Regions from separate parts of the Mycobacterium sp. NPDC051804 genome, predicted to be linked through region 2. Evidence: riboswitches for the same ligand, from Rfam matches in the RefSeq annotation. Region 2 holds a riboswitch; the other holds the start of a gene.
What was found. Region 2 has a riboswitch for guanidine ahead of ACIA48_RS24440 (DMT family transporter). Riboswitches for the same ligand answer to the same signal wherever they lie in the genome.
Positions count from the first base shown of each region.

Region 1 (10,065 bases), on a different contig from region 2:
TCGGCGAAACTTGAAAGGTGCCTGCCAAACAGCCCAAGCCGCCGATCGACCCCGTCCGCTGGACTCCGCCACCGGTCGACCCGCTGCCGGACTTTCCTTCCGCGGAGCTGACGGTCGTCGCCGTGCCCGGCGATGCGCCCGAGGATGTTGTCGTCGACAATGACGGCCAGATCTGGGCCGGGCTGATCGACGGGAAGATCATCCGCATCCCACCTGACGGGGGCGCACCCGCGGTGGTCGCGCAGATCGACAACCGGCCGCTGGGTCTGCACGTCGCGCGGGACGGCCGGCTGCTGGTCTGCAGCAGTCCCGGCGGTCTGCTCGCGCTCGACCCGGCCAGCGGCGCTGTCGAGACGCTGGTGGCTGAGGTTGACGGACGGGCTCTGCAATTCTGCTCGAACGTCACCGAATTAGCCGACGGCACAATTTATTTCACCGAATCGACCAGCGCGTTCACCTACGAGCACTTCCTCGGACCGATCTTCGAGGCCCGCAATCGCGGCAGCGTGTTCCGTCGCGATCCTGACGGGACGGTGCTCACCGTGGTCGCGGGGTTGTACTTCGCCAACGGCATCACGCCGACGGCCGACGGGTCGGCCCTGGTGTTCGCCGAGACCCAGGCACGGCGGTTGTCGAAGTACTGGCTCACCGGCAACAAGGCCGGCACGGTGACGCCGCTCGCGGTCAACCTGCCGGGCAGCCCGGACAACTTGTCGACGGGTGCCGACGGACGGATCTGGTGCGCGATGGTGTCGGCCACCAACGCCATCGCGGAGCTGTTGCCCAAGAGCCCGCCGTGGTTGCGCAAGCTGCTGTGGCGACTGCCCGACCGGACGCAGCCCAAGATCAAGCCGATCGTGTGGGCGGTGGCGTTCGACCCGGACAGTGGCAAGCCGGTCGCCGGTGTGCGCACCGAGCATCCCGATTTCGGTTTGGTGACCGGTCTGGTCGAAGTGGGCGACAGACTGTGGCTGGGCTCGATCGGCTCGGCGGCCGTGGCGCACGTGGATCTGGCGGCGACGGCGCTGCGCTGAAGGGCTGCAGACCCATACCCCAGCAAGTCACATTTGAAACTCCAATCACACTAGTCACAGCGCGCCTCCCGGCAAACCCTGTCTAAAACGCCTAATCTGCGCACACCATGGCGAATGTACGAACCTCGTCCAAGCGCGCTGCTGCCCTGGTGGCGGCCCTGTTTCTGTTGACTTCTCCCGCGGTGGCCGCGGCCCAACCGGACGCGGCGCCGGATACCAACGCGTGCCCGTACAAGCAATCGACACCACCGGCCGTCGACGCCTCCGAGGTGCCCAAACCGGGCCAGGCCGCTCCCGGTCCGCTGCCCGTCCCGGCCAAGCCGATGGGCGGCGATGCGCTCTCGGGCTGCGGCGTCATCACCGCGCCCGGCACCCCGCCGCTGCCCAACGATGTCTCCGCCGAGGCGTGGCTGGTCGCCGATCTGGACACCGGAGACGTGATCGCCGCCAAGGACCCGCACGGCAGGCACCGGCCCGCGAGCATCATCAAGGTCCTCGTCGCGATGCAGGCCATCAAAGACCTGCCGATCCACAGGGTCGTCCCGGGCACCGCCGAAGATTCGGCGCAGGAGGGTACCAAGGTCGGAGTCGGCGAGAACGGCCACTACTCCATCAACGACCTGCTGCACGGTCTGCTGATGTACTCGGGCAACGACGCGGCGCACGCGCTGGCGGCTCAGATGGGCGGGATGGAAACCACCATCGGCAAGCTCAACGTGCTCGCGGACAAGCTCGGCGGACACGACACCCGGGTCGCGACACCGTCGGGACTCGACGGTCCTGGCATGAGCACATCGGCCTACGACATCGGCTTGTTCTACCGATATGCCTGGCAGAACCCGATTTTCAGCGACATCGTCAGTACCCGCAGCTTCGACTTCCCCGGCCGCGGTGATGTCGGCTATCCCATCGAGAACGACAACAAGCTGCTCGCCAACTACCCCGGTGCCCTCGGCGGCAAGACCGGGTTCACCGACGACGCGGGCCAGACGTTCGTCGGCGCGGCCAACCGCGACGGCCGCCGACTGGTGGCGGTGCTGTTGCGCGGGACCCGCCAGCCGATCGCCCCCTGGGAGCAGGCGGCGCATCTGCTGGACTACGGCTTTGCGACGGCGCCGGGCACCAAGGTCGGCACGCTGATCGAGCCCGACCCGTCGCTGCTCGCGCCGAAGCCGGAGACGGCCGCCAACGCCCAAGCGCTCAATGCCGCACCGGTGCTGCCCGACATGGAGGCCACACCCGTACGCGTCGGTGTGGGCATCGTCGGCTCGATCATCGTCTTCGGGCTCATCATGGCTGCCCGGTCACTCAATCGTCGTCCGCAGCACTGAGACCCGTTACGGCCCCCACGCCGGACGGGGCAGCGCAGCCGACTTCTTGCCGAGCTTTCCCGAGCGCACCTGCGCGGCAAGGCTGTCCAGGATCACCCGCGAGCTCATCAGCGCCGTCTGCTCCGCCCAGTCGTACGGCGGTGAGCATTCGACGACCTCGATACCGGCCAGCCCGGGCTCCGAGACCATCTTGACCAGGTTCAGCGCTTCCCGCGGCAGCAGTCCTCCCGGTTCGGGCCAGCCGGTGCCAGGTACGAATCCCGCGTCGATCACGTCGATGTCGAAAGACAAATAAACCGCTTTGGCGCCCTTCCACGCGATTTCGAGCGCCATCTCGGCGATCTTCTCGACGCCGACGCGTTCCACATCGCCGACCGTGATGACCGTCGACTTGCGTGCACGACCAACCTTCACGCCCTCGCGCGGGCTCTGCCAGCCGCCGATACCGATCTGCACGAGGTTTGTCGCGGGCGCGTTCTTGATGTTGGTGGCATGGAACCAAGGGGTGGTGTGCATCCGTTCGTCGAGGTCGGTCTCCTGAGTGTCGACATGGCGGTCGAAGTGGATGATGCCGATGTTGCCGTCCATGTACGGCGCCAGACCGCGGATCGTCGGGAAGCCGATCGAGTGGTCGCCCCCGAGCACGATGGGCATGACGCCCTTCTGCGCGACGTGCGCCATCGCCTGACTGATCTGATCGAACGACTTCTCCAAGTTGCCCGGAATGGTGAACACGTCGCCGATGTCGACCATGTTCAGCTGCTCGCGCAGATCGACTCCGGACTCGTAGTTGTATGTGCCGAACAGGTTGGTGGAGCGGCGAATTCCTTGCGGACCGAACCGGGTGCCAGGCCGGTAGGTGGCACCGGCGTCGAGGGGCACGCCGAAGATCGCGACCTCGGCGTCGTCGACCTCGTTGACGTCCTCGATGAACGGGCACTTGAGGAACGTGCCGCGCTCGCCGGCGAAGTGCGGCTTCTCCCCGCGGACGAACGTGGAGATCGTCCGGTCGTTGATGGTGGGGGCGGCCTCCAGGCCGTAGCTCAGGCCGCGATCGATCTCCTCACGCAACCGGCGATCGCCGAGATTGGCCTCTACTTGCTGTGCCCACGCCCCTTCGGCGTTCGGCAGGGACGGATCGCGGGTGAATTCGTCGCCATCGGACATGAGAACTCCTCAAGCGTCGTCTTGTCGCTGACCGGGTACGACGCACCTCGTCCGGGGCGCAGTTCGCACGGCGCCTGCCGTCATTGTTGGCACGTGGCGCTATCCCTGTCCAGCGCTGAAGGAAACGCATCGTTAACACCGATCGCGATCGGCCGTAACGAGCGGGGTCTTTTCTGACGTGGACTCACAGAGAGTTGTGGGGCGCGTCTAGGGTTCCGCCGTTCGCGGGTCTGGTCCGAGAGACGCAGGCGACCGGGCAGCGATGTCGGGTCGTTCCACGGCGGGACAAAAGCCCGGGAGGCCTTATCCCTCGTCGGAGGCTCCGCTTCCGCACGACCCATGGGAGGTCCCCCTCATGATTCTTCTCGGCGTGGCGATCAGCATCGCCGTTGTCGTGGCCGTCGGCTTCTATGTGTCCAAACGCATCGAGGGCGACAGCTCGAATTTCCTTGTCGGCGGTCGGATGTTGCCCTTCTGGCTCGTCGGCGGCGCACTCATGGGCGCGGCCGTCGACACCAACGCGACCCTCGGCAACACCGACCTCGCCTTCGAGTTCGGCTTCTGGGCCGGTGCGGCGCTGCCCCTGGGGTTGGCGCTCTGCCTGACGATCACCGGCATCTTCTTCGCCAAACCGATGAACCGGATGGGTCTGACGTCGTTTCCCGACTACTACCGTCTCCGGTTCGGGCGCTCGGTCGAGGTCGGCGCCTCCGTGCTCCTGGCCGTCGCGTTCTGCATGCTCGTGGCCGGCAACCTCGTCGCGGGCGGCTTCTTGTTCAACTACTTCCTCGGCATGCCCTACTGGCTGGGTGTGGTCCTGATCGCGGCAATCGCAGTGGCCTACACAGGAACCGGAGGCCTGATCGCCGACGCCTACACCGCGATCATCCAGATGGCACTGATCCTGATCGGCGCGATCGGGTTGTTCGTGTGGATGACCACGACGCACAGTCTCGATATCGCCGAGGGCACAGGGCCTTTGGCGCTCGGTCAGCTGTCGGACCCCGCGCAGGGCGCAGTCATCAACTGGGCGACGCTGATCGCCCTGGGCATCGGTGACATCGTCGCGATCGACTTCATGGCCCGCGTGTTCTCCGCGAAGTCACCCGAGGCCGCACGCAAGGCCTGTTTCACCGCTGCAGCGGGAACCGTCGCCATCTGCATCCCGTTCGGATTGGTTGTGCTGGCGGCACATTCGTTCATGCCCGCGGAACTCGACGGTCCGGTGCTGTTCGTCCTGCTGGACCAGTACGCCCCGGTCGGGCTGACGGTGCTGGTGCTGTGCGGGCTGGTCGGCGCGTCGATGTCCACCGCGAACGGCGCGATCCTGGCCATCTCCAATGTGTGCGTGCGTAACCTCGGCGGCGTCCGCCGGGTGCACGAGCCGGGCAAAAAGGATCCGCTGCTGAAGGCCACGCGCATCGCGATGGTGCCGATGACGCTGTTCTCGATCCTGTTCGCGATCTACGTGCAGCAGACCGGGATCTTGTTGACGCTCGCCTTCGACCTGATGCTGGCCTGCCTGACCGTGCCGTTCATCCTCGGGTTGGTGTGGCGGCGAGGAACCACCACGGCCGCCGTCGCCGCGATCGGCGTCGGATTCGTCGTCCGGATCGTGCTGTTCGTCATGACCCCGACGATGTTCGGAGTCGAGAACACGATCCTCTACATCCCGAACAACCTCATCAGCGCATCGTTCGACGGATGGCCCACGTTCATCGCATTCGCGGCCGGCCTCCTGACCTATGTCGCTGTGTCGCTGATGACACCACCCGCACCGCTACGCGGCCTGGACATTCAGGTCGCACAGGATGTCGACGACGCCCTGGATTCCACCACAGGGGCGGTCGAGGACAAGGCGCCTGCGCTCGCGGAGGAGGCGGCGCCGGTGTAGTTCAGCCGAGGCTCACGACCGGCGCGTCCATCGCGAGATACTCAGTGCGCCAACAGCGCCCATGGCAGCGGCGGCGAGAGCACCGCGCACCCCGATACCCTCGCGGTACTCGACGCGCGGGGTGATCCGCGCGGCGTTGGGCGGGTCGACCGGCGCGGCCTCCAGGTTGTCTCTCGACGTCGCGGCCCACGCGGTGGCGAAGAGAATGAGTCGTGAGGTGATGTAGGCGAACACCATCAGGCCCAACACCGGACCGAACGTCGCCCCGGCCGGGCCGGTCACCACCGACCGCAGGTAGATCGACGCCACCTGCTTGAAGACCTCGAAGGCCACCGCAGCCAGCAGGCCCGCCCTCAAAGCGCTTCGGAAGCTGACCGACTCCCGCGGCAATCGCGCGATGATCCAGGTGAACAACAGCCAGGTGATGAGCACCGATATCGCTAGGGACGCCACCCGCAGCGCTATGCTCACACCCGGAACATCCTCCAGTCCAAGCCATTTCAACACGCCCTTCATCGCGCCTGAACTGCCCAGCACGGTGAGGCCGATCGTGACGACCAGCGCGAGGAACAAACCCACCATGGCCGTCAGATCCGACAGCTTGGTGCGGATGAACCCTTTGGCCTCCTGCCGCGCCAGCCCCCACATCTGACTCAGCGCTTCACGCAGGTTCGCCATCCAGCCCAGGCCGGCCCATGCGGCGGTCGCGAGGCCGATGATGCCAACCGACGTGCGCGACTTGATCGCCGAGTCCATCAGCTCGACCAGCTGCTGTCCGATATCTCCGGACACTGTCGACTTGATGCGGGCCTGCATCTCGGCGAGCAACTCGGGCTGGCTCGCCAGAATGAAGCCGCCGATCGCGAACCCGACCATCAACATCGGAAAGAGCGCGAAGATCGTGAAGTACGTGATGCCCGCGGCGTAGAAGTCACCCTTGCTGTCCTGGTATCGCTCCTGGGCCCGCATCACGTGGTCGAACCAGTGATACCGCGCGCGGTAGCGATCGAGAATCCCGGGCTTGTCCTCGTCCGATTCACCCGGTTCGGACGGAGGTGTCATACGTGCCTCCAAGCGAGTTACGGGCGTTGACCGGGCATCGACTAGGTCGCGAGTAGAAACCCTAACCGGTCGTATACCCGCCGCAGCGTCTTTGAAGACACCTCTCTGGCACGCTCGGCACCGGCGGCCAGCGCTGCCTCGAGCTCGGCGGGATCGGTCATCAATTCGTCGACGCGTGCCTGGATCGGCGTCACGAACTCGACGACGGCCTCGGCGGTGTCGGCCTTCAGGTCGCCATAGCCGCGGCCGGCATAACCCTCGACGAGCTTGTCGACGTCAGTGCCGGTGATCGCGGACTGGATGGTCAGCAGGTTGGAGACGCCGGCTTTGGCGGCCGGGTCGTAGCGGATCTCGCGCTCACTGTCGGTGACCGCCGACCGGATCTTCTTCGCAGTCTTCTTCGGATCGTCGAGCAGGCTGATCAGCCCCGCGTCGGTGGCCGCGGACTTGCTCATCTTCGCGGTGGGGTCCTGCAGGTCGTAGATCTTGGCGGTGGCCTTCTGAATCAGCACGTCGGGCACCACGAAGGTGTCCGGAAAGCGGGCGTTGAACCGCTGCGCGACATCACGGGCCAGCTCCAGATGCTGACGCTGATCTTCTCCGACCGGAACGAGATCGGTGTCATATAGCAACACGTCGGCGGCCATCAGCACCGGATAGGTGAACAGCCCGACAGTGGTGGCCTCGGCGCCTTCCTTCTGCGACTTGTCCTTGAACTGTGTCATTCGCGATGCCTGGCCGAAACCGGTGAAACAGCCCAGCACCCAAGCGAGTTCGGCATGTTCGGGGACCTGGCTCTGCACGAAGACGGTGGATCGCGACGGGTCGATGCCAAGTGCCAAGTACTGCGCGGCGGTCACCAGAGTGCGCCGCCGCAACTGCTCGGGATCCTGCGGGACTGTGATCGCGTGCAGATTGACCACGCAGAAGAAGGCGTCGTAGTCGTCCTGCATGCCCACCCACTGCTTGATGGCGCCCAGGGCGTTGCCCAGGTGCAGAGAGTCAGACGTGGGTTGGACACCAGAAAAGACGCGACGCGCAGTGCTCATGATGCGTCAATCTTGGCACGCTCAGCCAATGGCTTTTTGGGCGCTCTGCTCTCGGGACTCCTCGATGGCCCTGCGTGCGAACACCCAGCGTTCGGTGATCGCCAGCTGGCTGCGGCCCCGGCCCAGGAAGGTGATGAACCACGAGTACACCGCGACGATGCGGTTTCGGCTGCCCACGAGGTAGTACAGGTGCAAGCCCAGCCAGGCCAGCCAGGCCAGGAATCCGCCGAACTCGACCTTGCCGATCTGGCATACCGCGCTGAACCGCGAGACGGTGGCCATGCTGCCTTTGTTCAAGTACTTGAACGGCTTTCGTTCCGCCGGAGCCGAGTTCTTGAGTTCGCTCTTGATCTGTTTGGTGGCATAAACCGCGCCCTGAATCGCACCCTGCGCCATCCCGGGCACGCCGGGAACGCTCATCAGGTCGCCAATGACGTAGACGTTCGGATGCCCTTTGACGGTGAGGTCGGGCTCGACCACGACCCGTCCGGCCCTGTCCGTCTCGGTACCTTCGGACTGTTCGGCGATCAGCTTGCCCAGCGGGCTCGCCTGCACACCGGCTGACCAGACCTTGACGGCGGCCTCGATTCTCGTCTCTTCACCGTCCGCGCCACCTTCCCTGACGGTCAGTCCCAGGTAATCGACATCGGTGACCATTGTGTTCAGCTTGACCTCGACGCCCATCTTCTCCAGGCGGCGCTGCGCCTTAAGCCCGAGTTTGGGGCCCATGGGTGGCAGCACCGCGGGCGCGGCCTCGACGAGAATCACCCGGGCGTGGGTCGGGTCGATGGTCCGGAACGCTCCTTTCAACGTCCGGTCCGCGAGTTCGGCGATCTGGCCGACGACCTCGACACCGGTCGGCCCTGCGCCGACGACGACGAACGTCAGCCGGCGCTTGCGCTCGGCTTCCGACGTCGTCACCTCGGCCGCCTCGAAGGCACCGAGGATCCGGCCGCGTAGTTCCAGCGCGTCGTCGACGGTCTTCATGCCGGGCGCGAAGGCCTCGAAATGGTCGTTGCCGAAATAGGACTGCTGCGCACCCGCAGCCACGATCAGGCTGTCGAACGGCGTGACCCGCTCCCAGTCGAGCAGCTTGGAGGTGACGGTCTTGTTCTTCAGGTCGATGCCCACGACGTCGCCGAGCAAAACTTCGGCATTCTTGTTCTTGCGCAGGATGATTCGCGTCGCGGGCGCGATCTCGCCGACCGACAGGATGCCCGTCGCGACCTGATACAGCAGCGGCTGGAACAGGTGGTGGGTCGTCTTCGCGATGAGCGTGACGTCGACGTCCGCGCGCTTGAGGTGCTTGGCCGCGAACAGGCCGCCGAAGCCGGACCCGATGATGACGACGCGGTGGCGCCGGGGAGCGCTGGTCTCGACGGTCATGGGCCGACCTTAACCCGAATACTCGACGGTGACCGGGGCGTGGTCGGACCAGCGCAGCGCATAGGCCTCGGCGCGCTCGACCCGCGCGGACACCGCCCGCGCCGCCAGCCCTGCGGTGGCCAGCTGATAGTCGATCCGCCAGCCTGCGTCGTTGTCGAACGCGCGGCCGCGCCAGGACCACCACGCATACGGGCCGGGAACATCCGGATTCAGCACCCGCGCCACGTCGACCCACCCGGAGGCCAGCAGATCGGTGAGCCAGGCCCGCTCGCTGGGCAGAAAGCCCGACTTCTTGATGTTGCCCTTCCAGTTCTTGATGTCGTTCTCGGTATGCGCGATATTCCAGTCGCCGCACATGACGGCATCGCGGCCGGCCGCGGCCAACGCCGCCATCCGCGCCGCGAGAGTCGCCATAAACCGCTCCTTCTCCAACTGGCGCGGCGTATCCGCCTCACCGGTCTGGATGTAGAGGCTGGCGACCGTCATCCCTGCGGTGTCGGCCTCCAGGTAGCGGCCGTGCGTCCCGAATTCGTCGGAGTCCATCAACCGCGTCGCCTCGATCGGATGCCGGGAGAGGACCGCAACGCCGCTGCGCCCCTTGATATGTGGTTCCGCCGACGCCAGGTGCCACCCGTCGGCCAGCACCGGCGCCAGCGCCGTCGCGAGTTGGTCGTCGTCGGCGCGGGTTTCCTGCAGGCACACGACGTCGGCGGTGGTGGCGGCGAACCACGGCAGCAGCCCGAGGTTCTCCGGTGACCGTTCCTTGATCGCTGCGCGAATGCCGTTGACGTTGATGGTGCTGACAATCACGGGTCCAGACCCTAGCCATGAACCTCGAGACAGGCTTGCGGTACCGGCGGTATCACCTTTAGTGTCGGGCAGATGAGCGAGCGCGCACCGATACACCTGGGCTCAGGCGAGCCGATGCTTTTGCTGCATCCGTTCATGATGTCTCAGAACGTCTGGAAAGGCGTCGCCCCGCTGATTGCTGACACCGGTCGGTACGAGGTTCTGGCGCCCACGATGCCCGGCCACAACGGCGGGGTCAAAGGCAGGTTCTTCCTGGACACCGCCGAGCTGGCCGACGACATGGAACGCCGGATGGACGAGCTCGGCTGGGATACCGCGCACATCGTCGGCAA
Region 1 covers NZ_JBITCD010000004.1:644,052-654,116, reverse strand. The annotation lists gene ACIA48_RS18595 (SMP-30/gluconolactonase/LRE family protein) at 18-1,034, shown strand; gene ACIA48_RS18590 (D-alanyl-D-alanine carboxypeptidase family protein) at 1,142-2,365, shown strand; gene ACIA48_RS18585 (agmatinase family protein) at 2,372-3,532, opposite strand; guanidine-III (ykkC-III) riboswitch at 3,543-3,610, opposite strand; guanidine-I (ykkC/yxkD leader) riboswitch at 3,729-3,834, shown strand; gene ACIA48_RS18580 (sodium:solute symporter family protein) at 3,888-5,426, shown strand; gene yhjD (inner membrane protein YhjD) at 5,439-6,488, opposite strand; gene trpS (tryptophan--tRNA ligase) at 6,530-7,537, opposite strand; gene ACIA48_RS18565 (NAD(P)/FAD-dependent oxidoreductase) at 7,559-8,923, opposite strand; gene ACIA48_RS18560 (exodeoxyribonuclease III) at 8,933-9,733, opposite strand; gene ACIA48_RS18555 (alpha/beta fold hydrolase) at 9,806-10,065, shown strand, end outside.
Region 1: linked by a shared signal. The riboswitch ahead of ACIA48_RS18585 (agmatinase family protein) and the one ahead of ACIA48_RS24440 (DMT family transporter) in region 2 are both predicted to bind guanidine.

Region 2 (10,065 bases):
CGCGATCGGGTGCAGGTAGGCAGCGGCGGCTGCGTCTCCGGCAGCCTGTGCGGCCAAGCGGGCGATCTCGGTGGGAGCGGCACTCGCGCAACGATGCGCGTCCATCGCGGTCACGCGCTGAAGCCGTGCCCTCGGCGCACCGTTGATGAACGTCCACGCCGCCTCGATGGCTGCGCGCGGACGATCATCGTCGGGCATGACGCGCTCAAAGTGCGGGAGCACGTCGTTGGCGGCCTCTGCGACGTAGCGGGCCACCTCACGCAGCTCGTCGGCGGTCAGCTCGAAATCGCCTGCCACGCAACGACTGTAGCACCGCTAAGCAGCGACGTCGGGTGTCAGAGGTCGGGGATGGTTTGGCTAACGTACGTCTGCCAGGTGGCGATCTGCGAGCTCTCGACCATGAGGGCCTGCATCTCTGGATCGCCCATGAGGGCCTCTTGGAGCTGGCCGAACTTCGCCCAGTCCGCGGCGCTGGAGAGGATGGCGATGGTGTTCGTCGCGTCTCCTCCGAGCATCGTCACCAGCGTCGTGACGTTCTCGGCGCCGTGCTTGCGCGAGAGGTCGTTCGCCTTCTTGAGTTGCTTCTGCACATCGTCCCAGCCAGCGCCAGGGTTTGGGTGGACCGTCACCAACGAGACAATGGCCATTTTCGGCCTCCTTGATTAAGGGATAATTCGGTCCGTCTCGGGCCGCTTTCAGTGTCCTCCTGGCGTGTCGCGAAGACAACAGAAATCTATGCAGGCAAGCCTATTCTAGGCCGTATTTGTGAATTTGCAATTATCCACACAGCGAATGAAACAAATCGGATCGATTCCAATTTGACGGTGCTGTTTATGGCCTCTGGAGTGCAGGCTCAGGCCGCCGGCGATCCTGCGGAATGGCGCTACTTGCATTGAATGCAATGCACGTCGTCGCGATGCTGCGTTTCGTGAATCTGGCCGCATTCGGGGCACTGCTGAATGTATTTGTGACTGGGATTGCATTCCGAATACATCAGCGCTTGCGCTCGCCTATTTGCTGAATTTCGATGTGCACTAGATAGCATTTCTAGCTCTTTCAACTCTTGCAGTTTGCTCTTGCTGAGCATCCTTGAGCCCCTTTGGCGGGTGCCATTGAATATTCCCGAGTGCAGCCGGTTGAAACACTCATGGGCGCATGCTGCGTCAACGCCGAAACCCCGACGGTGGACGGGCGCTTATCTGGCAGCAGTCCTCGACGTGGAAAACGAAACTCCGTGGCGTCGCCAGTGCGATTGGGCGGTCATCAGTCACTCTGAGATGGCGAATCCTCTAGGTAGACAAGCGTGTTGCCATCAGGATCGGTGAACTCGAACATCGGTGGCGCGAAGTCCAGGCGGAGCACTTCCTCGCGAACCGATGGATCGTGGCGCCTGACGACGCGGTGGGCGGCATCGGCGTCGGCCACTCCCATCCGGACGCCGATCGGAATCTCGCCGTTATCACTGAGGAGAAGCAGAGTGACATCCGAGCCGGGCAGGCCAACTTCGAGGAGGCGGGCGCCCGGCCACAACACCTGGTCTGTCAACAGTTCGAAGCCGAGGACATCGCAGTAGTACTGCTTTGCCCTGTCCTGGTCGGACACCTGGATCGAGATCGACTGGATTCGTGTGGTCCGGATGGTTTCGGCGTTGTCGCTCACTGTGTTCCTTCCGTTGATGATCTCTGTCTGGAGATGACGACTTACCGGATCGGCCAAACTCATCGCCGTTGACTCTGCGCCTACGCCGGCGACGCGCCGAGGCACGGCGGCCTCACCGCAGAGTCAACGTTCGGGCGGCGTCAATGGGCGAGCTTGAGCCCCACCACGCCCCCGACGATCATCACCAAGTACACCGCTTTGAGCAGTGATGCCGCGTCCTCACCGGTGGCCATCGCGTAACCGACGGTGAGCACCGCACCGATTCCCACCCATATGGCATAGGCGGTCCCGGCCGGCAAGTCCCGCATGGCGTACGCCAACCCCGCCATGCTGGCGACGATCGCGACCAAGAACACGATGCTCGGCGGCAGCTTGCTGAAGCCTTCAGACTTACCCAACGCTGTTGCCCACACCGCTTCGAGGACACCGGAGACTGCGAGTATTACCCAAGACATGACGCTTCCCTCGGGCCGTCTTGTCGCACACCGGGTACGGCGCCCATCGTCCGGAAGCCAGTTGTTAAGGCTCTGTTACGAAGTTCTCACAACGGGAGGTAGGTGGCAATGTCAGGCTGGTCACCATCGGGAAATCCGCGCTGATAAACGTCTGCCGCGTACGCAGTGTCAGCCTGAGAGCTTCGCGGTGGATATATGTGCGTAGTGAGGCTCGCAGAATGACAATGTGATCCGGCGTCAGACCGCGAGCGCTAGCGTGCTTCGTCTCGAGGCGTCAACCGCATGACCGGGATCGTCCGTGCTTCACCACTTCGCTTGTCGTGCAACGCGAAAACGTTGCTGAGCCGGTCAGTGGCGAGCTCGTAGAGGCGGTCTCGGTCGGCCCCGACGGCTTCCGTTGCGAGGAACGAACCGCCCCGAGGGCCGATGTGCAACTCACATTCGGGGTGAGCGCGCAGGTTGTGATACCACGCCGGATGCCGGCTGCCTCCGTAGTTCGACGCAATGAGTATCACGTCATCACCGTCAGTGAAGTAGGCAATCGGAACCTCTCGGTGTTCGCCGCTACGGGCACCCACCGAAGTCAGCACGACCATCGGCAAATTGGCGCTCAGCTTCAACCGTCCGCCGGTGGCCTTGATCAGTGGCGCCTCGAAACGGTTGATCTTCGGCCAGACGCGAGTCATAGCAGCCTTACTGAGGACGATGGGACCGCCCAGCCACCACCACAGTCTTCGTCGCCACTGCCCGCGACTCTGCAGATCGACACGCGGGATCCCTTGGAGTTTGTCCCCCGACTCGTCCATCGGCTGATTTTAGAAGCAGGCTGCAAGGACGTCGCAGTATTTCCCTACTCGTCAGCAGACGGATGCCTCAGTCGATCAGTGTCCGCCGGCCTTTACCACTAGATGTTGAAGCGGAACTCCACCACATTTCGTCGCGGATAAACGTCGGCGATAGCCGCCGGATCCCATCTTTGCCGGTGCGGTGCAAGGATCTGCCGGAGTGTTGCAAAAATCCAGAGGAGAGAAGCACGATGGCAAACCGCTGGTCTGGAGTGACGATCGATTGCGCCGATCCCATTCGGATGTCGGCATTCTGGGCCGCACTGCTAGGCATTCCAGCTTCAAGCGAGCATGGGGATGATCCGAACTGGGCGACGGTGGGCTCGCGCTCGGGACGGTTTCCCCGACTGACCTTCCAGCGCGTACCCGAACCGAAGGTCACCAAGGTCCGCATTCATCTGGACGTGCAAGTAGACGACGTCGAAGCGGGCCGCGACCAAGTCGAGGCCGTTGGCGGACGGTGGACGGGCATCCGCAACGACCACGACGAGGGAGCGGTCCTTGTGATGCTCGATCCCGAAGGACACGAATTCTGCTTGGTCCAGTACTTCGAGAACCAATCATCAGACGTTGAGCCGGAATCGGTCAAAGGTTGAAGCGGAACTCGACCACGTCGCCGTCGGAACTCTCGAGAGGTCAGCCCTCAGTTCACTCACCGAGGAACTCGACGAGCAGTTTCTGGACAGCTGCGGCTTGGTCCACCATCACCATGTGGTTCGCGTCGTCGACGACCTCGATCCGTGCATTCGGTAGCGACTCGCGCAGCATGCCGGCGGACTTCGGGCCGTTGAGCGCCGACTCGTCTCTGCCGATGACAGCCAACACAGGAATCGTCTTGAGTCGATAGAGATCGCAATCGCTTCGTAATGGCCATGGTCGAGGCTGAGCGTTCCTGAAAGACATCTTGAAATTTATTGCACCGCAGACGAATTGATGCATAGACGGCATCCATGGCTGTTGGCGCAACAGTTTGCGGTTCTCAGGCACCACCATGGTGTCAAGCACCCGCCAGACATGTCTTTCCTTGAGTGGCAGAACCAATGGCGCGAGTCCTCGGACCATGAAGCTCGGACTCATTCCGCCCGCGATGCCAACTGGACACAACAGCGCCAAGCGCTCCACCTTTTCGGGGAACACAGTCGCGTAGTGGGCGGATATCCACGTGCCACGCGAAGCGGCCACAAACGACGACCGCTGAACATCCAGGGCACGCATAGTTTCATCGAGCCAAGTCACGATGTCAGTGATCGACTTGGTGGGCTTCGCAGCGATGCTCTTTCCTGCTTCGTCAATCACATCGATCATGGTCACGCTATGGCTGGCAGTGAGAGCCCCAAGGAGCGGCACCCAGGACGTGGAGCTGATCGACGACCCATGGAGCGTCACAACGGACGGCTTCGACCGGTCTCCCGCGTGAAGCACATGGGTGCTTCCAAACGATGTCTCAACGTCCGATTCCGTGATGTGGATTGGGCTGTCCGAAAGCGCCGCGTCATACAGGCGGAGGTAGGCGGCACGCGCGTCGTCAGAACGGAACTTCGAAAGCCTGGCCATGTTCACACCTGCCTGCTACGAGCTACTGCTTACTTCAGACGTTGAAGCGGAACTCCACCACGTCGCCGTCGGCCATAACGTAGTCCTTCCCCTCCATCCGGACCTTGCCCGCAGCCTTCGCCGCAGCCATCGACCCGGCCTCGATCAGGTCGTCATACGAGACGATCTCAGCCTTGATGAAGCCCTTCTCGAAATCGGTGTGGATCACCCCAGCCGCCTTCGGCGCCGTGTCGCCCTGGTGAATCGTCCACGCGCGCGCCTCTTTTGGGCCGGCGGTCAGATACGTCTGCAGCCGAAGCGTGTGAAAACCCGCCCGCGCCAACGCATCCAAGCCACGCTCGGTCTGACCGATCGACTCCAACAACTCGGCGGCCGACTCGTCGTCGAGTTCCTGCAGTTCCGCTTCGATCTTGGCGTCGAGGAACACCGCGTCCGCAGGCGCCACCATCTCCCGCAACGCCGCGACCCGGGCGTCGTCGGTGAGCACACCCTCGTCGGCATTGAACACGTACAGAAACGGTTTGGTCGTCAGCAGATTCAGCTCTCGCAACACCGCCGAATCAAAGCGCGCACCGAACAACGTTGTGCCGCCGTTGAGGATCTCCTGCGCCGCCACCGCCGCGTCGTACACCGGACGACGATCCTTGTGCGTCCGCGCTTCCTTCTCCAGGCGCGGCAGCGCACGCTCCAGGGTCTGCATGTCGGCGAGGATCAACTCGGTCTCGATCACCTCGATGTCGGACTTCGGGTCGATACGGCCATCGACGTGCGCGACGTCGTCGTCGGTGAAAACCCGGACCACCTGACAGATCGCATCGCTCTCGCGAATGTTGGCCAGGAACTTGTTGCCCAGACCCGCGCCTTCGGACGCGCCTTTGACTATTCCGGCGATATCGACGAACGTGACCGGCGCATGGACGATCTTTTCAGAGTCAAACATCTTCGCGAGCTCCGTGAGCCGCGGATCGGGCAACGGGACGACACCCTCGTTCGGCTCGATCGTCGCGAACGGGTAGTTCGCCGCCAGCACGTCGTTCCGCGTCAGCGCATTGAACAGCGTCGACTTACCGACGTTCGGCAGTCCCACGATTCCGAGATTGAGGCTCACAGGGACGACAGTCTAAGAGACTGTGACGCGCTCGCCGGAACCACGCTGACAGCCTCTCTAACCAATAGCCGGTACGGTCAACGTGTGTCAGCACAGCGCGCGAGGTCGGCCGTTACGGCCGACCATCGTTCTGTGCACCCCAATATCCCAGGTGTCCCCTGGTGGGGCGCGGTGCTCATCGCCGCGACACTGATGGCGGTCGGATTCGCCTATGACGCCGGTTCGGGCGCCAAGGAACTGACCTCCGTGTTTGCCGGCACGTACGTGATCGGCTGCATCTTCGCGGTGCTGGCGGTGCGCCAGACAGGCATCTTCACCGCCGTCATCCAGCCACCGCTGCTGTTGTTCGGCGCCGTACCCGCCGCATACTTCGTGTTCACTGACAGTCAGCTGTCGAATTTCAAAGACACACTGATCAATTGCGCCTACCCGCTGATCGAACGCTTCCCGCTGATGTTCTTCACCTCCGCGGTGGTGCTGCTCATCGGGATGGCCCGCTGGTACACCGGGATGTCCGCACGCCGGGGCGTGCCCGCCGCGACGGACAAGAACGACACGAGCGAGGGCGGCGGACTGGTAGCGGCGGTGAGCGCCAAGGTGTCCGCGCTGTTGGCCGGTCTCGGCACCAAAGACAAGGCCGACGACGCTGACGAGCCGCCGCGCCGTCGAACCGCCGCGGAGCGTTCCGGCCGGACGTCGGGCCGCAGCGGCAGGCCTGCCAGCCGCACGACGCCGTCGCGATCCAGGCACGCACGACCTCCCGAGACGGACTACCCCGAGCCCGGGGACCGGCCACGCCGTCCGCGCCCCAGCAGGCAGGCCGAGCCGCCCATGGAACCGCCCCGCCGCAAGCCCCGATCGGGGTCGAGCCAGCGCAGGGCGACGCCGCCCCCCGAGCGCCGCTCCGGCTACGAGCGCCCCGAGCGTCGGCGCCGCTACGACGACGGCGAGCCGCCCCCCGCGCACACCAATGGAAACGGCAGCCATCACCCGATATCGCGCGTGCGCTACCGGGCGACCGAAGACGGTGACGACTACGCGCAGTACCGCCGGCCACCGCGGTCAGCGCGGGACCGGGCCGTAGAAAGCTGGGAGTACGACATCTGACTCGCTAGACGCGGGCCGGACGGATCTCCCGTGGCAGAGCGAAAACCAAGGTCTCGTTGGCTGTCGTGACCGGCTGCACGGTGTCGTAGCCGTACTCCGCAAGACGCTCGAGCACCCCGCGCACCAGCAGTTCCGGCACCGACGCGCCCGACGTCACGCCGACGGTCGTCACACCGCCGAGCCAGGCCGGGTCGATGTCCTCGGCGTAGTCGACCAGGTAGGCGGCGTCGGAACCCGCGTTCAGCGCGACCTCCACCAACCGCACGGAGTTCGACGAGTTGCGTGACCCAACGACGATCACGAGCTCGCATTCCGGCGCCATGGCCTTGACCGCGACCTGACGATTCTGGGTGGCATAGCAGATGTCGTCGCTGGGCGGATCCTGCAGCGTCGGGAATCGTTCCCGCAGCCGACGCACGGTCTCCATCGTCTCGTCCACGCTCAGCGTGGTCTGCGACAGCCAGATGACCTTGTTCTCGTCGCGGATCGTGACGTTGGCCACGGAATCAGGACCGTCGACCAGCTGCACGTGGTCAGGTGCCTCGCCTGCGGTGCCGACGACCTCTTCGTGGCCTTCGTGGCCGATCAGCAGAATGTCGAAGTCGTCGCGGGCGAAACGTTTGGCCTCGTTGTGCACCTTGGTCACCAACGGACAGGTCGCGTCGATGACCTTCAAATTGCGCTCAGCGGCATTCTGATGCACCGTCGGGGCCACCCCGTGGGCGGAGAACACCACGATGGCGCCCTCGGGCACCTCATCGGTCTCGTCGACGAAGATCGCACCCGCCTTGGCCAGCGTCTCCACGACGTGGACGTTGTGGACGATCTCGTGGCGCACGTACACCGGCGCGCCGTGCTTCTCGAGTGCGCGTTCCACGGTCTCGACGGCGCGGTCGACCCCGGCACAGTACCCGCGCGGCTCGGCTAGCAGCACCCGCTTGCCCGTGACGCCACCGGTCACCGAGCTCGAAGCGCCCGGGATCCCCATATTGATAGTCGGCGGCATGTTTCCAAGGGTACTGACACGCGGGCTCAACTGGCCAACCGTAGGGTGGAGCCCATGGCAACTGCACCGTATGGGGTCCGTCTGCTGGTGGGGGCGGCAGTGACCGCCATGGAGGAAACCCGAAAAATTCCGCAGACCATCCTCACGTACCCGATGACCGTGGTCAGTCAGCTCGCGCATCTCGTGATGAAGATGCAGCAAGACGTCGCTGACCTGGTCATCAAGGGCGACGAGACCCTTGACTCGCTCTTTCCGCCCAAGGACGAGCAGCCCGAGTGGGCCACCTTCGACGAAGACCTCGAAGACGCGCCGGCGGCGACGCCGATAGTCGATCGAGAACGTCTCACCGAGGGTCGTTTCGCGCTCTTCACCGGCGGCGAACCCGACACCGACAAGAATTCCGAGCCCGAGCCGATCGTCCGGACATCGTCGGAGAGCGTGCCCGAGATCGTCGAGGAGCTCGAATACGAGTCGCTGACCCTGGCCCAGCTGCGCGCGCGCCTGACGACGCTGCGGGTCGCGGACCTCGAGGCCCTGCTCGCCTACGAGGAGGCCTCCAAGGCGCGCGCACCCTTCCAGACGCTGATCTCCAACAGGATCACTCGCGCGACCGCGAAGTGACGGCCCCGACGGACGCCGAGCCGGGTAAGTCTCCCGACAACCCCTGGCCCGTTCGCGCGGTCTCCACCCGCGTCGCGAAGTACATCGACAAGCTCGGCACCGTCTGGGTCGAGGGCCAAATCGCCCAGCTGAACCTGCGGCCCACGGTCGCGTTCATCATGTTGCGCGACCCAGCCGCCGACATGTCGCTGTCCGTGGTGTGCCCGCGGGATCTGGTCGAGAACGCACCGGTCGAATTGGCCGAGGGTGTGCAGGTCATCATGTTCGGCAAGCTCGCCTTTCACACCGCACGGGGTACAGTCTCGTTGCGGGTCAGCGAGATTCGCGCTGTGGGCCTTGGCGAATTGCTCGAGCGCATCGAGCGTCTGCGCAAACTGCTCGAGGCCGAGGGTCTGTTCGATCCGCGCCTCAAAAGACCGCTGCCTTTCCTGCCGAACACCGTAGGGCTGATTACCGGACGGGCCTCGGCCGCCGAACGCGACGTCGTCTCCGTCGCGCAGAATCGTTGGCCCGCAGTGCGGTTCGCAATTCGCAATAGCGCGGTACAGGGCCCCAACACCGTGTCTCAGGTCGTCGAAGCGCTACGCGAGTTGGACGCCGACCCCGACGTCGACGTGATCGTGATCGCCCGCGGCGGCGGCGACATCGACGCACTGCTGCCCTTCTACGACGAGACGCTGTGCCGTGAAATCTCCAGGTGCACAACGCCGGTCGTGAGCGCCATCGGCCATGAACCCGACAATCCACTGTGCGATCTGGTCGCCGACATACGCGCGGCAACGCCGACCGATGCGGCCAAACGCATCGTTCCCGACGCCGCCGCAGAACAGGCCGGTGTCCGGGATCTGTGCCGACGCGCCGGTCGCGCGCTACGCAACTGGGTGCACCGCGAACAGCAGCAGCTGGACCACTGGCGCAATCGGCCGGTACTCGCCGCGCCGCTGGCTGCCCTGACCGCACGCTCCGAAGAGGTGCACCGCGCCCGCTCCGCGGCCCGTCGCGACATCGCCCGCCTGGTGGCCGTCGAGGCCGACCGGGTCGAGCACCTGTCGGCACGGCTGGCCACACTGGGACCGGCGGCGACGCTGGCGCGCGGTTACGCGGTGGTGCAGACCCTGCCCGATGCGGCCGTGCTGCGAACCACCGCCGGCGCCCCGTCCGGCGTCCGGCTGCGGGTCCGGGTGGCCGACGGCGCGATCACAGCTGTTAGCGACGGCCCAGAAGGGACATCAAATGAAGCCCATTAGTCAGCTGGGGTACGAACAAGCGCGAGATGAGCTCATCGCGGTGGTACAGCAGTTGGAGCAGGGCGGACTGGACCTGGACGCCTCGCTGAAGCTGTGGGAAAGAGGCGAAGAACTGGCTAAACGATGCGAAGAGCACCTAGCCGGAGCCCGTAAGCGAGTAGAGGACGCGCTGGCCGCAAAGGACCCCGAAGATAGTTGAGTTCGGAATGACTTCCCGCCAAGGGGGTCGAAACTGTAACACGTTTCAGTTAGGCTTCCCGGCATGGGTGATGCAACGTTGACCACCGACATCGGCCGCGTACTTGTCACCGGGGGCTCCGGATTCGTCGGCGCCAACCTGGTGAGCGAACTGCTCGAGCGTGGACACGAGGTCCGCTCGTTCGATCGCGCCCCTTCTCCCCTGCCCGCGCATCCGCGGCTGCAGGTCATCGAGGGCGATATCTGCGACGAGGAAACCGTCGCG
Region 2 covers NZ_JBITCD010000006.1:318,474-328,538, reverse strand. The annotation lists gene ACIA48_RS24455 (putative immunity protein) at 1-297, opposite strand, end outside; gene ACIA48_RS24450 (hypothetical protein) at 336-647, opposite strand; gene ACIA48_RS24445 (VOC family protein) at 1,264-1,659, opposite strand; gene ACIA48_RS24440 (DMT family transporter) at 1,800-2,114, opposite strand; guanidine-III (ykkC-III) riboswitch at 2,124-2,190, opposite strand; gene ACIA48_RS24435 (nitroreductase/quinone reductase family protein) at 2,366-2,920, opposite strand; gene ACIA48_RS24430 (VOC family protein) at 3,151-3,555, shown strand; gene ACIA48_RS24425 (alpha/beta fold hydrolase) at 3,608-4,513, opposite strand; gene ychF (redox-regulated ATPase YchF) at 4,548-5,621, opposite strand; gene ACIA48_RS24415 (DUF6542 domain-containing protein) at 5,706-6,728, shown strand; gene ACIA48_RS24410 (4-hydroxy-3-methylbut-2-enyl diphosphate reductase) at 6,733-7,734, opposite strand; gene ACIA48_RS24405 (lipid droplet-associated protein) at 7,789-8,355, shown strand; gene xseA (exodeoxyribonuclease VII large subunit) at 8,352-9,602, shown strand; gene ACIA48_RS24395 (exodeoxyribonuclease VII small subunit) at 9,589-9,801, shown strand; gene ACIA48_RS24390 (NAD-dependent epimerase/dehydratase family protein) at 9,865-10,065, shown strand, end outside.